2 regions of the Acidovorax sp. JHL-3 genome follow, and region 1 is predicted to be linked to the other one. Evidence: riboswitches for the same ligand, from Rfam matches in the RefSeq annotation. Region 1 holds a riboswitch; the other holds the start of a gene.
What was found. Region 1 has a riboswitch for glycine ahead of gcvT (glycine cleavage system aminomethyltransferase GcvT). Riboswitches for the same ligand answer to the same signal wherever they lie in the genome.
Positions count from the first base shown of each region.

Region 2: another riboswitch for glycine. It lies ahead of K226_RS0105675 (D-amino acid dehydrogenase); the one in region 1 lies ahead of gcvT (glycine cleavage system aminomethyltransferase GcvT).

Region 1 is NZ_JAFU01000001.1:2,442,362-2,449,724, forward strand. Features, by position in the region: gene gcvP (aminomethyl-transferring glycine dehydrogenase) at 1-1,067, opposite strand, end outside; gene gcvH (glycine cleavage system protein GcvH) at 1,196-1,570, opposite strand; gene gcvT (glycine cleavage system aminomethyltransferase GcvT) at 1,627-2,772, opposite strand; glycine riboswitch at 2,817-2,939, opposite strand; glycine riboswitch at 2,953-3,052, opposite strand; gene K226_RS0111495 (TRAP transporter large permease) at 3,059-4,336, opposite strand; gene K226_RS0111500 (TRAP transporter small permease) at 4,422-4,916, opposite strand; gene K226_RS0111505 (TRAP transporter substrate-binding protein) at 5,016-5,987, opposite strand; gene K226_RS0111510 (Lrp/AsnC family transcriptional regulator) at 6,391-6,849, shown strand; gene K226_RS0111515 (ABC transporter ATP-binding protein) at 6,933-7,363, opposite strand, start outside.
Region 2 is NZ_JAFU01000001.1:1,204,221-1,211,583, forward strand. Features, by position in the region: gene K226_RS0105665 (sulfite oxidase) at 1-405, shown strand, start outside; gene K226_RS0105670 (cytochrome c) at 407-754, shown strand; gene K226_RS0105675 (D-amino acid dehydrogenase) at 867-2,186, opposite strand; glycine riboswitch at 2,282-2,394, opposite strand; gene K226_RS0105680 (2-keto-4-pentenoate hydratase) at 2,622-3,404, shown strand; gene K226_RS0105685 (YXWGXW repeat-containing protein) at 3,484-3,936, opposite strand; gene K226_RS0105690 (helix-turn-helix transcriptional regulator) at 4,130-4,861, opposite strand; gene K226_RS18710 (hypothetical protein) at 4,915-5,898, shown strand; gene K226_RS0105700 (MFS transporter) at 5,925-7,363, shown strand, end outside.

The sequences.
Region 1 (7,363 bases):
GCGTACATGCTGGCGATGACGGCGGGCAGTACCTGCGCGGTGCAGATGTTGGAGGTGGCTTTTTCGCGGCGGATGTGTTGCTCGCGCGTCTGCAGCGCCAGGCGGTAAGCGGGCTTGCCGTGCACGTCCACGCTCACGCCCACCAGGCGGCCAGGCATGGAGCGCTTGAACTCGTCGCGGCAGGCCATGTAGGCGGCGTGCGGGCCGCCCGCGCCCATGGGCATGCCAAAGCGCTGGGTGGTGCCAATCACGATGTCGGCGCCCATCTCGCCCGGGGACTTGAGTAGCGTGAGGGCCAGCAGGTCGGCGGCCAGGATGAATGCGGCGCCCTTGCTGTGGATGACGTCGGCGCTCATCTGCCAGTCGGCCAGCCAGCCGCTGGAGCCGGGGTACTGGTTGATGGCGGCGAAGTAGTCGTCCTGGCCGATGGCGGCCATCCATTCGTCGCCCGAGCGGACCACCTTGACCATCAGGCCCAGCGGCGCGGCGCGCGTCTGGATAACCTCGATGGTCTGCGGGTGGCAGTCGCCGCTGACGATCAGAGTGTTGCCCTTGGCCTTGACCGAGCGCTTGGCCAGCGTCATGGCCTCGGCGGCGGCGGTGGCCTCGTCGAGCATGGAGGCGTTGGCAATGGGCATGCCGGTGAGGTCGCACACCATGGTCTGGAAGTTGATCAGCGCCTCCATGCGGCCCTGCGAGATTTCGGCCTGGTAGGGCGTGTAGGCCGTGTACCAGGCGGGGTTCTCCAGAATGTTGCGCAGAATCACGCCGGGCGTGTGCGTGCCGTAATAGCCTTGGCCGATGAAGCTTTTGAGCACCTGGTTTTTGGATGCAATCGCCTTGAGCTCGGCCAGCGCGGCGGCTTCGGTCGCGGGGGGCGGAAGGTCCATGGTCTGGCTGCGCGCGATGGAGCGCGGCACGATGCCGTCGATGAGGGCACGGCGCGAGGCCTCGCCAATCACCGACAGCATGTGGGCTTCGTCGGCCGCGTCGATGCCGATGTGGCGGGGCAGGAACTCGGTGGTGTTTTCGAGTGCGGACAAGGGCAGGGCGGCGGGCATCTGCATGGCGGAACCAGTCTCAAAGGCTATTAAAAAGAGAGCTGCCAGCGCTTGCATTTAAACAGATTCAAGCACTTTTCATATTGAAGGTGCCTGAATTCAAGCGCGGGCAGCTATGGTTTTTGCTGCGGCGCTCAGGCGCTGGCGGCAAAGCTCGAATAGGTGGTCTCGTCCATCAGGGCATCGAGCTGCGATGCGTCGGACAGCTTGACCTTGAAGAACCAGCCGGCATTCAGCGGGTCAGAGTTGGCCAGCGACGGGTCGGCACGCAGGGCTTCGTTCACCTCGACGACTTCGCCGGAGACCGGCATGTACACGTCGGCAGCAGCCTTGACGGACTCGACCACTCCTGCCACGTCGCCCTGGGCAAAGGTGGTGCCCACGGCGGGCAGGTCGACAAACACCACATCACCCAGGGCGTCCTGGGCGTGCACGGTGATGCCCACCACGGCAGCGTTGGCGTCGGCGGCGTTGACCCACTCGTGGTCTTTGGAAAATTTGATCGTCATGGGAAAGGTTCCTGAAAGATGAAGGGAATCCGGAATGTAGCCTGCGCTGCAGGCTTTTAGCCGCGGTAGTAACGCGTGGGCACGAAGGGGGTGGCGCACACTTCCATGGGCACGGCCTTGCCGCGCACGATGGCGTGGACGCGCGTGCCCACGGCGGCATGCTGCGGGTCCACATAGGCCAGGGCGATGGGTTTGTCGAAGCTGGGGCCCAGCAGGCCGCTGGTGACTTCGCCGATCTTCTGGCCTTCGGTCGTTTGCAGCTCGGTGTGCTCGCGCACGGGTACGCGCTCCAGGGCGACCAGGCCCACGCGCTTGCGCGTCAGGCTGGCGGGGTTGTCGAGCTGGGCCAGCACCGTGTCGGCTCCGGGGAAGCCGCCCGCGCGCGCGCCGCCGGTGCGGCGCACCTTCTGCATGGCCCAGTTCAAGGCCGCTTCCACGGGCGTGGTGGTGGTGTCGATGTCGTTGCCATAGAGGCACAGGCCCGCTTCGAGGCGCAGCGAGTTGCGCGCGCCCAGGCCGATGGGTTTGACTTCGGGCTGGGCCAGCAGCGCGCGCGCCAGGGTGTCGGCCTGCGCGGCGGGCACCGAGATCTCGAACCCGTCCTCGCCCGTGTAGCCACTGCGCGTGACGAAGCACTCACAACCGGCAATCTGGAAGTTGCCGCCGGTCATGAACACCAGCTTCTCCACGCCGGGCGCCAGGCGCGCCAGGGCCGTGGCCGCCTGCGGGCCTTGCAGGGCGAGCAGGGCGTGGTCGGGCATCGGAATGACCTGGCAGCGCTGGCCGATGCGCGCCTGGATATGGGCTAAGTCGCCCACCTTGCAGGCGCCGTTGACGATGACGAAGATTTCATCCTGTGCCACGCGGAAGAACATCAGGTCGTCGATGATGCCGCCCGCGTCGTTCAGCAGCAGGCCGTAGCGCTGCTTGCCCACGGGCAGGTCGATCACGTCCACGGGCATCAGGCTCTCAAACGCTGCGGCGGCATCCGGGCCGACCAGGCGCAACTGGCCCATGTGCGACACATCGAACAGACCTGCGGCCTGGCGGGTGTGCAGGTGCTCGGCCATGAGGCCCATACCTGGACCTTGGTACTGCACCGGCATGGAATAACCGGCGAACGGCACCATGCGGGCGCCCAGTTCGATGTGCAGCGCGTTGAGGGGCGTGGTGAGCAGGGGTGCGGCGGCAGGTGCGGACATGAAAGCTCCAGGGCAAATGGGGGCCGTGGCACCAGTGCCACGGGATTTGCCCTGCTGTCCGCTTTACCTGAGAGATTCACCACGGCGCCCTGGCTGGCCGCGCGGCTTGCTCCTTCGGTGGATGGCCTGTGCGTTGCGCGCGGCCACCTCTCTCCAGCAAGGGAACGCCCGCATCACTGCGGGCGGTTGCCAGTCCTTTTGCCTGAGCGTTCGGCGGGTGCCTGCGCCTTCGGCGGTGCTGCTCGCGGATAAGCGGAGCACTCTCTCCTGACGGGGCCGATTGTACTTACTTCGCGTACACCAGATCGCGCAGCGTGAGCGAAATGGAGGGCACGTAGGTGATGACCAGCAGGCACACCAGAATCACGCCGACAAACGGCAGCAGGTGCGTGACGACGCGGTCCAGCGATATGCGCGCCACCGTGCAGGCCGCAAACAGGTTCACGCCAAAAGGCGGCGTGATCATGCCGAGCGCGAGGTTCACCACCATGATCAGGCCGAAATGCACCGGGTCCACGCCAAAGTGCATGGCCACGGGCGCCAGGATGGGCGCCAGCACGATGATGGCCGCGCTGGTCTCGATGAACATGCCAATGAAGAACAACGCCGCGTTCACACCCAGCAGAAAGAGCGCGGGGGATTGCAGCACCGATTCCAGCCAGCGGCCAATGGCATCGGGCACGCCGGCGCGCGTGATGAGAAACGCAAACAACCCGGCGTTGGCGATGATGAACATGATCACCGCCGACGAGATGGCCGACTTGCGCAGAATGGCGAACAGGTCCTTGATCTTGATTTCGCGGTAAATCACCACGCCGATGATCAACGCGTAAAAAACGGCCACGGCAGACGCCTCGGTGGGCGTGAAAACGCCGCCGTAGATGCCGCCCAGAATGATCACGGGCATGAACAATGCCCACCCGGCCTGCAGCGCGGCACGGCCAAAGGGCATGCGGCCATCGCCATCGTTCTTGCCCCAGCCTTTGTATTTGCACCAGGCCCACACAAACAGCATCAGTGCGCCGCTGATCAGGAGGCCCGGGCCAAAGCCGGCAATGAACAGCTCGCCAATCGACACCTCGGCGCTCACGCCATACAGGATGAGCGGGATGGAGGGCGGAATGATCACGCCCAGCTCGGCACTGGTGGCCTGCAGCGCTGCGGCATAGCTGGTGGGGTAGCCATGCTTGATGAGCGCGGGGATCAGGATGGCGCCAATGGCAAATGTGGTGGCCACCGACGAGCCCGACACGGCTGCAAAGATCATGCAGGTGAGCACGCAGGTCATGGGCAGGCCACCCTGCACGCCACCCACGATGCTTTTGGCAAACTCGACCAGCCGCCGCGAGATGCCTCCGGTTTCCATCAGGTTGCCCGCCAGGATGAAGAACGGAATGGCGGCCAGCGGAAACTTGTTGATCGAGGCAAACATCTCTTTCACCGCGATCAGCATGTTGGCGTTGGCCACCTGAATGCCCAGGATGGAGGCCAGCCCGATCGACACGGCCACGGAAACGGTGAGTGCAAAGCACAGCACCATGGTGGAGATCATGACCATGCTCATATTAGGGCCCCCACGCTCGGCATTGCATGTCCTCGCTGCCCCCCGAGGGGGCAGTTCGCTTGCTGGAGGCGGCTCGGCGCGGCGCTCATTGCGCAGTCTCCAGTTCCATGCGCTGGGGATCGACCAGGTTGCCAATGATGCCAATCACACAAAACAGGCCACCCACTGGCATGGCGAGATAGGCCCAGAACATCGACACCGATTCCAGCCCGGCCATGCTTTGCACGCCGCCGCGCTGCGCGTAGTCCCAGCCCCACCAGATGATCACGCCGATCAGTGCCAGCGCGGCCAGTGACACCACCCAGTCAAGCACGCGGCGAATGCGCGGCGGGCTCCAGCGGTACAGCACGTCCACGCTCACCATGGCGCCCTGTCGAAAGGCGGCCGGGATGGCCAGAAACACCATCCAGATCAGGCTGAAACGGATCAGCACTTCGGTCCATTCGGCGGGTTGCTCGAACACGAAGCGCATGAGGATCTGGAACATGCCCAGCGCAGCGGCCAGCGCCAGCATGGCGCAGGCGCCCAGCATGGCCGCCCAGGTGCAACCGCGCTCAAAGATAAGAAACATGTTTTTCATGGGCGGCACGGGCCAGAAAGCGCATTGTAAGAGTAAAAACGCCCGTTGGCGCTTTGCCAACGGGCGTTGGTAGCTATCAAAAAGAAAGCGATCGGCGGCTTATTTGACGTTGCGGATCTTGTCGAGCGTGGCCTTGCCAAACTGCTTTTCAAACTCGGCATTCACCGGGGCCAGGGCTGCCACGAACTTGGCCTTGTCCACGTTGTCGATCACGGTCATGCCCTTGGAGCGCAGGTCGGCCACGCCCTTGGCATCGTCCTCGTCCACGCGCGCACGGTTGGCCTTGGTGCCTTCTTTGGCGGCATCGAGGAAAGCCTGCTTGTCGGCAGCGCTGAGCTTGTCGAACGAGGCCTTGTTCATCACGAAGATGCAGGGCGAATACACATGGCCCGTGAGCGTGAGGTGCTTTTGCACCTGGTCGAACTTGGCCGAGATGATGACGGGCAGCGGGTTCTCCTGGCCGTCCACGGTGCCTTGCTGCAGGGCGGTAAACACCTCGGGGAAAGCCATGGGCGTGGTGATGATGCCAAAGCCCTTGTAGGCGGCGATGTGCACGGGGTTCTCCATGGTGCGCATCTTCAGGCCCTTGAGGTCGCCGGGCTCCTTCACGTCGCGCTTGCTGTTGGTCATGTGGCGAAAGCCGTTTTCGGCCCAGGCCAACGCCTTGAAACCCTTGCTGTCGAACTTGGTCAGCATCTCCTGGCCGATTGGGCCGTCGAGCACGGCGCGCGCATGGACCTTGTCGCGGAACAGGAAGGGCACATCGAGAATTTTGGTCTCGGGCACAAAGTTGGGGATGGGGCCGGTGGAGCTGAAGGCCAGCTCCTGCGTGCCCAGCTGCACGGCTTCAACCGACTCGCGCTCGCCACCCAGTGCGCCGTTGTAGAAGGTTTGCACCTTGTAGCGGCCGCCCGTGCGCTTTTCGACTTCCTTGGCAAAGGTGTCGATGGCAATCCCCTGGTGGGAGTTCTGCGCCGTCGAGATGCTGATGCGCATGGTGGTCTGCGCGGCGGCGCTGGCCATGAAGCCGATGGCAAGACCGAGGCCGACGACGAGTCTGGTCAATTGCATGGTGTCTCCTGAAGGGGGATGGTTGCGTGCGGCCTGCGGTGCAGGCTGCGGCGCGGGCCTGCGCCGCGCACTGCAAAAATTATGGCGCTGCAGCATGGCGCCGGGCATCGGGGTTTGTGCTGGTAAGCATGCTTATCAGCGGCGTGCCAGCCGCATCGCAGCGCACCGGGGTCGCATGCGGGACAGGGCAGCAATAGAAGGCGTCGAGGGGAGAGGCTTGCCAAGCGCCCCGGGCGGGCGGTAACCCGCCGGGGCCTTGTCAGTTTGTGCACCCGGGTACGAGCGCCTTGATGCAGCAAAGTATGCAGCGCGGGAGGCCGATAAATCTTCTGAATTTGCGTTGATTTTCGCTATTCAAAGAAAAATATTCTGCCAAAGCGCAATTTTTGAAATAATGCGGCCCATGGACCGTCTTGACAGAAAAATTCTCTCCGTTTTGCAGGCCAACGCCCGCGCCAGCCTGCAGGAGATCGGCCAGGCCGTGGGCCTGAGCCCCTCGCCGTGCTGGGGGCGCATCAAGAAGATGGAAGAGGCCGGCGTGATCGAGGGCTACACGGTGCGCCTCAATCCGCGCGCGCTTGATCTGGCGGACACCGTGCTGGTAATGGTCACGCTCGACAGCCATTCGGACAACACGCTCGAAAAATTTGGCGAAACCCTGGCCAGCATTCCCGAGGTGATCGAGGCACACCTGGTGTCTGGCGACTACGACTACCTGCTGCGCGTGGTGGTCAAAGACACGCGCGACTACGAGCGCCTGCTGCGCGAGAAGCTCTACAAGATCAAGGGCATACGCCACAGCCGCTCCAGCTTTGTGCTGCGCACGCTCAAAAAAGCCGATCTGCCGCTGTTTGTGGACTGATTTTCCAAAAAATAGCCGCTTGCGCTTGTCCTACAAGCGCTAGCAGCTATTTATTTGATAATGCTTTGGTGAGCGTGCGGGTGTCAGCCCAGCAGCAGGGCGTCGTCGGCCAGCTTTTCGCCGCGCACTTTCTCGAACATCTGCAGCAGGTCGGGCACATCCAGGCGCTTGCGCTCTTCGCCGGAAACGTCAAGCACCACCTGGCCCTGGTGCAGCATCACGGTGCGCTCGCCCACGTCCAGCGCCTGGCGCATGCTGTGCGTGACCATCATGGTGGTCAGCTGGCTTTCGGCCACGATGCGCTCGGTCAGCCGCAGCACGAAGTCGGCGGTGCGGGGGTCGAGTGCGGCGGTGTGCTCGTCGAGCAGCAGGATGCGGGACGGCTGCAGCGCGGCCATCAACAGGCTCACGGCCTGGCGCTGGCCGCCCGAGAGCAGGCCGATGCGGTCGGTGAGGCGGTTTTCCAGCCCCAGGCCCAGTGTGGCCAGGCGCTCGCGAAAGCCCTCGCGCATGG
Region 2 (7,363 bases), 1.2 Mb from region 1:
ATGTCGCCACCCGGCACCAAGGCAAGCCCGGACCAGCCCTCGGTGTGGGAAATGACGGTCAAGTCCTGGATCAACGGCCCGCTGCCCGAGCAAGGCCCCCTCAAGGCCGGTGTGGCGCAGATCCATGGCGTGGCCTTTGGTGGCATGCACGCCGTCAAGGGCGTAGAGGTGTCGGTGGACGGCGGCCAAACCTGGCGGGCCGCGCAACTGGTGGGCCCCGACCTTGGCCGGTTTGCATGGCGCCAGTTTGTGCTGCCAGTGCGCCTGGGGGTCGGTACCTATGTGCTGGCCAGCCGCGCAACCGACATGGCAGGCAATGTGCAGGCCCAGCAGCGCGAAGAAAACGTGGGCGGCTACAACAACGCCAGCTGGAGCGATCACGCCGTGACCGTGACGGTGGCCTGACGTGGCGTTGGCGACGAGGCGCTGGCTGCCACGCGCTTTGGCGGCGGGTGGGCTGGCATTGCTGGCGGGCGCCAGCGTGGCGGCCGACCCTGCCGAAATAGCGCGCGGCAAGCTGCTGTTCACCACCCTGCAGCCGGCCTGCGCCGTTTGCCACACCTTGCAGGCGGCCGGGGCTGAGGGGCAGATCGGCCCGGTGCTGGACGAGCTCAAGCCCGATGCCGACCGCGTGCTGCGCGCGTTGCGCAACGGCATCGGCGTGATGCCCTCCTACGCTGAAAAAATCAGCCCGCAAGACATGCAGGCTTTGGCACGCTTTGTCGCGCATGCCACGGGTGCGGCATCGCCTTGAACGGGGCCGCTCGCCCGCCACAATTCTTGTGGCGGGCCTTTCCTGGCGCGGTGGTTTCGCTCCGGCGCCTTCCCTGTGAAGCGGCTGCAGCCGCTTCGTCCGTTTTGGGGGCTCATGCCACCTTGGCCGCGGGCACCAGCGCATGGGCGCCACGTCCTGCGGCCATTCCCTGGAACGCAAAATCCACCTCTGGCACGCGGCCGCTCACGATGTCGGCCAGCGCCTTGCCCGAGCCGCAGGCGTGCGTCCAGCCCAGCGTGCCGTGGCCGGTGTTGAGAAACAGGTTGCCCACTTTCGTCTGGCCGATCAGCGGCACGTTACTGGGCGTTGCGGGGCGCAGGCCGGTCCAGAACTGCGCCTGGCTCGCGTCGCCCGCACCGGGAAAGAGTTGCTCCACGCGGCGCACGATGGCGTCGCAGCGCACCTGGTTGAGGTCGCGGTTGTAGCCGTTGAGCTCGGCGGTGCCAGCAATGCGCAACCGGTCGCCGCCGCGTTCGCTGGTGTAGCGCGAGAACACCAGCTTGTACTCGTCGTCCGTCAGGCTCACTTGGTGCGCCCGGCTCGCGTCCTTCACCGGCATGGTCACCGAATAGCCCTTGGCCGGGTAAATGGGCAGGCTGATGCCCAGCGGCTGGGCCAGCAGCGGGCTGAACGAGCCCATGGCCAGCACAAACGCATCGCCACGCACGCGCTCGAAGCGGCCTTCGGCGTTGGTCACCTCCACATGGTCGATGCGGCCGCCCGCCTCGCGCAGCGCGGTGATGTGGTGCCCCAGGCGGAACTGCACGCCCGCCGCCTCGCACAGTTTGGCGAGTTCGCGCGTGAACTGGTTGGCGTCGCCCGACTCGTCCTCGGCCGTGAACGTGGCGCCCGCCAGCTGCGGGCGGATGTGGGCCAGGGCGGGCTCGATGCGCACGGCCTCGTCGGCGCTGATGACCTGGCGCTCGCAGCCCAAACCGCGCATCTGCTCGGCGGGGGCCAGAGCGCCGTCGAACTCCTTGGCGTTGGTATAAAAGTGCAGGATGCCCTGCGTGCGCTGGTCGTACTGGATGCCCGTGTCCGCGCGCAGTTGCTGCAGCACGCTGCGGCTGTAGGTGCCCAGGCGCACGATCTGCTCAATGTTGTGGCGCGTGCGCGCCGGGGTGCAGTTGCGCAAAAAGGACAGGCCCCACAGCCACTGGCGCATGTCGGCGCGGATGCGGAACAGCAGCGGCGCATCCTCCTGCCCCAGCCATTGCAGCACCTTCAGCGGCGCGCTGGGGTTGGCCCAGGGTTCGGCGTGGCTCACCGAAATTTGCCCGCCGTTGGCAAAGCTGGTTTCGGCGCCGGGGGCGCCCTGGCGGTCGATGACGGTCACCTCGTGGCCGAGTTGCTGCAGAAAATAAGCCGAAGTCACGCCGAGCAAGCCGGCACCCAAAACGATCACGCGCATGATTTTCAAAGCCTTTCTGGGCTCTGGCGCTTGAAAGACGTGCGCTGGCAGCTATAGGTTCAATAGCGTACAGCTGGCGCATGACTGCCCAAGCTGCCGCTCCCCCTGTCCTTGGTACCTGAGAGATTCACCGCGCGGCCCACATGGCGCTCGGTTTGCTCCTTCGGTGCGCCACACGGGTGTGTGGCGGCTCTCCAGACGGCTTTGATGAATGGTGCAGTACGGGACCTGAGCGTGTATGGGAGTTTGCGCCTTCGGTGCAGCGGCGGGCTTGCGGCCCGCCATGCTCTCCTGCGGGGGCCATTCTAGGAGTGCGCTGGCGGCGGCGGGGTGGTTTTGCTGGCTAATGGGCAGCAATCGTTGCTGATGCTGGCGGGGCAGGACGGGCCTGCGCCTCGCCATAATCCGCCCAGCTTTACCCCAAGGACGCACGCCATGCCTGTTACCGCTTTTGACCCCTTCGCCAGCGCCGCCGTTATCACCATGGCCCGCCAGGGTCGCATGCCCCGGCCACTGGATTTGCCCGTTGCGCTGCGCCCATGCGATGCGGACCAGGCGTATGCCGTGCAGGACGCCGTGGTGCGCGAGCGCGGCGAGATCGCGGGTTGGAAGGTGGGGGCTGCTTCGCCCCAGGCGCTGCCTGCGCGCGCTGCACTCACCCGCGATTCGGTGTTTGTTGCGCCAGCCGGGCAGGCACTGCATCTGCCTGCCGCAGGCTTTGCCGTGATGGGAGTCGAGGCGGAACTGGTGTACGAGCTGGGCATCGATCTACCCGATCGCCCAACGCCTTACAGTGCGGCCGAGGTGCTGGCGGCCATGGCATCCGTGCGTGCCGCCATCGAGGTGTGCGACACGCGCTTTGCCGCCTGGGCGCAGCAGGGCGCGTGGAGCCGCCTGGCCGACCAGGCCTGCCACGGGGCACTTATCGTGGGTTCGGGCACGGCCGATGTGGCTGCAGTGCAGCCCCTGGCACAAGGAGTGAGCCTGTCGGTGAATGGGGCGGTGGCCGTGCAGCACGCCACCTGGAGCAACCCGGCGGGCGACCCCCTGCGGTTGCTGACATGGCTGGCCAACGAAGGTGCGCGCAGCCTGGGCGGGCTGTGCGCCGGCCAGTGGGTGACCACTGGTTCATGCACCGGTACCGTGCTGGTGGCGCCGGGCACGGTGGTGGTGGCCGACTTCCCGGGCCTGGGCCGCGCCGAGCTTCAGCTGGGCTGAAAACCCGCCACGCCTGCACCCGGTTGTGCCGATCCGCGATACATAGCGCTTATTGGCGCTCAGTTGTGCCCGGTTGCAATCAGTTGCGGCGGGGGTTGTCGGGCTGGGGGTCGCGGCGGTTGGGTACGCCGTCACCGTCGCGGTCCCGGTCGTAGCGGTTGGCCACGCCGTCGCGGTCACGGTCCCAGCCGCCGCGCTGCATGGCCCAGCGGCCGTCGTGCTCCATCCAGCGCGGCTCGCGGTAGTGGTAGCCGGGGCGGGCCTTCACCCAGTGGCCTTGCATCCACACATGGCGGTGGCCGCGCCATTCCCAGTGGCCGGGCACCCATGCCATGCCGCGCCGATGGCGGGGCACAGCTTCGTAGCGCGGGGGCGGTGGGGCCTGGTATTGCACCAGCGCCGGGGCGGGGCGCTGGTAGTGGGGGCTGCCCGACTGGATGACGATAGTGGCGCCAACCTGTGCATGCGCCGCCGTCAAGGCGCTCAGCGACAGCAGGGCGATGGAAGCGGCGGCGAGGGCTATGCGTGCCATGGTGTTCTCCTCAGAAAGGATTCCGTGCGGAACCGGGAGCCTTGATCGTGGGGGCACTGCGTCAAGCGCATGTAGGTGCTGTGCGAAGTGTTGTGAAGTTGTGTTTCAGGGCGCCGACTTGCGCGCAGTATTCAGAGGGTTTTTGGCCTGTAACGCCCTACTGGTGAGCGCTGCGTGCTATGAAAAAAATGTGCTAGCGCCGCATGCCCGCAAACGCCTCGAACTCCCAGCTGCGCAGCGCCAGCAGCAGCGTGTAGCCCTCGCGTTCGCTTTGGGGCAGTTTCTGGTCGGCCAGGTGCTGCTGGGCAAAGTCGTGCGCCACGCGCTGCATGCGTTCCATGAAAGCCGGGGCCAGACTGCGGCTGATGGCGCCGTGCACCAGCAGTACCCCCTCGCCTGGGCCGTCAAAGCCACCCGCAAAGTAGTCGAGCAGTGCGTGCTCCCGAAAGTAGTTCATCACCGCGCCGTGCGGGCGCCAGCGGAAGGTCTTGGCGAGCTTGAGGCGGTAGCGGTTGAACGGCCGCAGCTCGATGATGCCGATGCGGTCGAGCTGGGCCAGGTACTGGATGCCCTCGGCCTCGGTCAGGCGGTAGGCGGTGGTCACCTGCTCCAGCGTCCACTGGCTCAGCACGCAAATGGCCATCAGCAGCAGTTTCTTGTCGGCCACCACGGCCCGCTCCTGCTCGGGGGTCAGTTCCCTGAGCAGCGGCTGGTTGTCGGCCACATGCCGGGCCAGGTCGGCAAAGTCCAGCGCCAGCGCGCGGCAGATGGCGTCGATGCGTGACAGCGGCATGTCGCCCTTGGCCAGCATGCGCTTGACGCTGGACTCGGCCATGCCGAGTTGCTGCGCCAGGTCGGCATAGGTCATCTGGGCGGTCTTGAGTTCCTTCTTCAGGGCGGCAACAAGGTCGGCGGTGGTGCTCATGGGTATCGATTATGGATACCCAAGGTGCTATCGGTAGCGCCCTGAGCGACTTTATGCCCCCAATTGCCCCGGCCTTGCCCACACTGCGCGGCATCACCCACTACCGGCCACGCAACACCATGACCTTTGACCATTCACTTCCCCGGGGCGGCCTTACCCGGCCCGAAACCGGCCTGCTGCTGGGCGCCGCGGTGCTGCTGGCACTGGCTGTGCTGGGCCCCGCCGTGCCTGCCAGCGAGCACCAGCATGGCTTTGCCGATCAGCGCATGCTGTGGGGTCTGCCCTGCGCGCTGGACGTGCTGACCAACCTGCCTTTTGCCCTGGCGGGCCTGTGGGGGCTTGGGTTGCTGCGGGGGGTGCAGCGCGGCGCGGTCGATGCGGTCACGCGCGCCGCGGCGGGCCTGTTTTTTGTGGGCCTGGTGCTGACATCGGTCGGCTCCACCGTTTACCACCTGCGCCCCGATGACGCAGGCTTGCTGTGGGACCGGCTGGGCATGGCCGTGGCCTTTGCCGGGCTGCTGGGCCTGGCGGGGGCCAGCCGAGTCAGTCTGCGCGCGGGCGGGGTGGCGGCGGCCGCCATGGTGGTGGCCGGGCCGGCGGCCGTGATGTGGTGGGCGCACACCGGCAACTTGCTGCCCTGGGCGGTGGTGCAACTGGGCGGCATGCTGGCGGTGACGGCCATGGCGTTGCTGCCCACGCGGTGCGGCGCACTGGCACTGCAGCTGGGCGCCGTCATGGCCTGGTATGGCGCGGCCAAGCTGTTCGAGGCCGCAGACCACGCGGTGTTTGACGCGCTGGGCCAGTGGGTGTCGGGCCACAGCCTCAAGCACCTGCTGGCGGCGGGTGCCGCCTTGCCGGTGCTGGCCGCGCTGGCCGCAGTGCGCACCGGCCCGCTGCCTGCGGGCGCAGCAGTCACGGTGTGCGGGCAGAATGACGCGCCACGTCACCCCGGTGTGCGGGCGCACTGCATGCGCCAGGGCACCGGCACCAGAACAGCGGTGGACCCGGCGCGCAGCCGCAGACCCCGCGCCCAATAACCCGTGACGGAACCGAGGACCAACGCATGACCCCCGAGACCCTCTCTGACAGCGCCACCAGTGCTACCAGCGCAATCAGCAGCCATCCTGCCCCTGGCGCACACGCCGACCCCAACCAGTTCGCCCTGTTGCGCCAGCGCCGCTTTGCGCCCTTTTTCTGGACGCAGTTCTCGGGGGCGGCCAATGACAACCTGTTCAAGTTCGCCTTCACCGTGATGGTGACGTACCAGCTCAGCGTGTCGTGGCTGCCACCTGCCATGGCGGGGCTGGTGATTGGTGCGCTGTTCATCCTGCCGTTTTTGTTGTTCTCGGCCACCTCGGGGCAATTGACCGACAAATACGACAAGACGCGCATGATCCGTTTCGTGAAGAACCTGGAGATTGCCATCATGCTGGTGGCCGCTGGCGGGTTCATTGCGGGCAACGTGCCGGTGCTGCTGCTGTGCACGTTTTTGATGGGCGTGCACTCCACGCTGTTTGGCCCGGTAAAGTTTGCCTACATGCCCCAGGTGCTCAGCGAGCGCGAACTCACCGGTGGCAACGGCATGGTCGAGATGGGCACCTTCGTGGCCATTTTGCTGGGCAACGTGGCGGGGGGCCTGCTGGTGGCCATTCCCGGCATTGGGCACACCACGGTGGCCCTGGCCTGTGTGCTGCTGGCGCTGATGGGGCGGGCCGTGGCGCAGTTCATCCCCCCGGTGCCCGCCACCGACCCGCACCTCACCATCAACTGGAACCCCTTCACCGAGACCTGGCGCAACCTGAAGCTGGCGCACGAAAACATCGTGGTGTTCCGCTCGCTGCTGGGTATCAGCTGGATGTGGTTTTTTGGCGCGGTGTTTTTGAGCCAGTTCCCCAGCTTTGCCAAAGAGGTGCTGCATGGCAACGAGCAGGTGGCCTCGCTGCTGCTAGTGGTGTTTTCCATCGGCATTGGCACCGGCTCGCTCTTGTGCGAGGTGCTCTCGCGCCGCCATGTCGAGATCGGCCTGGTGCCACTGGGCGCCATTGGCATGAGCGTTTTTGCCATCGACCTGTATTTCGCCGCGCGCGGCCTACCCGCTTCCGATGTGATGGGCCTGGCCGCCTTTGTGGCGCAGCCCGCGCACTGGCGCGTGATGGCCGACCTGGCGCTGCTGAGTCTGTTTGCCGGCCTGTACAGCGTGCCCATGTATGCACTGATCCAGATGCGCAGCCAGCCCACGCACCGCGCGCGCATCATCGCGGCCAACAACATCTTGAACGCTCTGTTCATGATTGCCAGCTCGCTCATTGCAGGCGCGTTGCTGGGCGCGGGTTTCACGGTGCCGCAGATCTTTTTGTTCACCGGCATTGCCAACGCGGTGGTGGCGTTTTACATCTTCCTGCTGGTGCCCGAATATTTGCTGCGTTTTGTGGCCTGGGTGCTCTCGCGCTTTGTTTACCGCTTCAAGGTGCAGGGCGACGAAAACCTGCCCGTGCAGGGCGC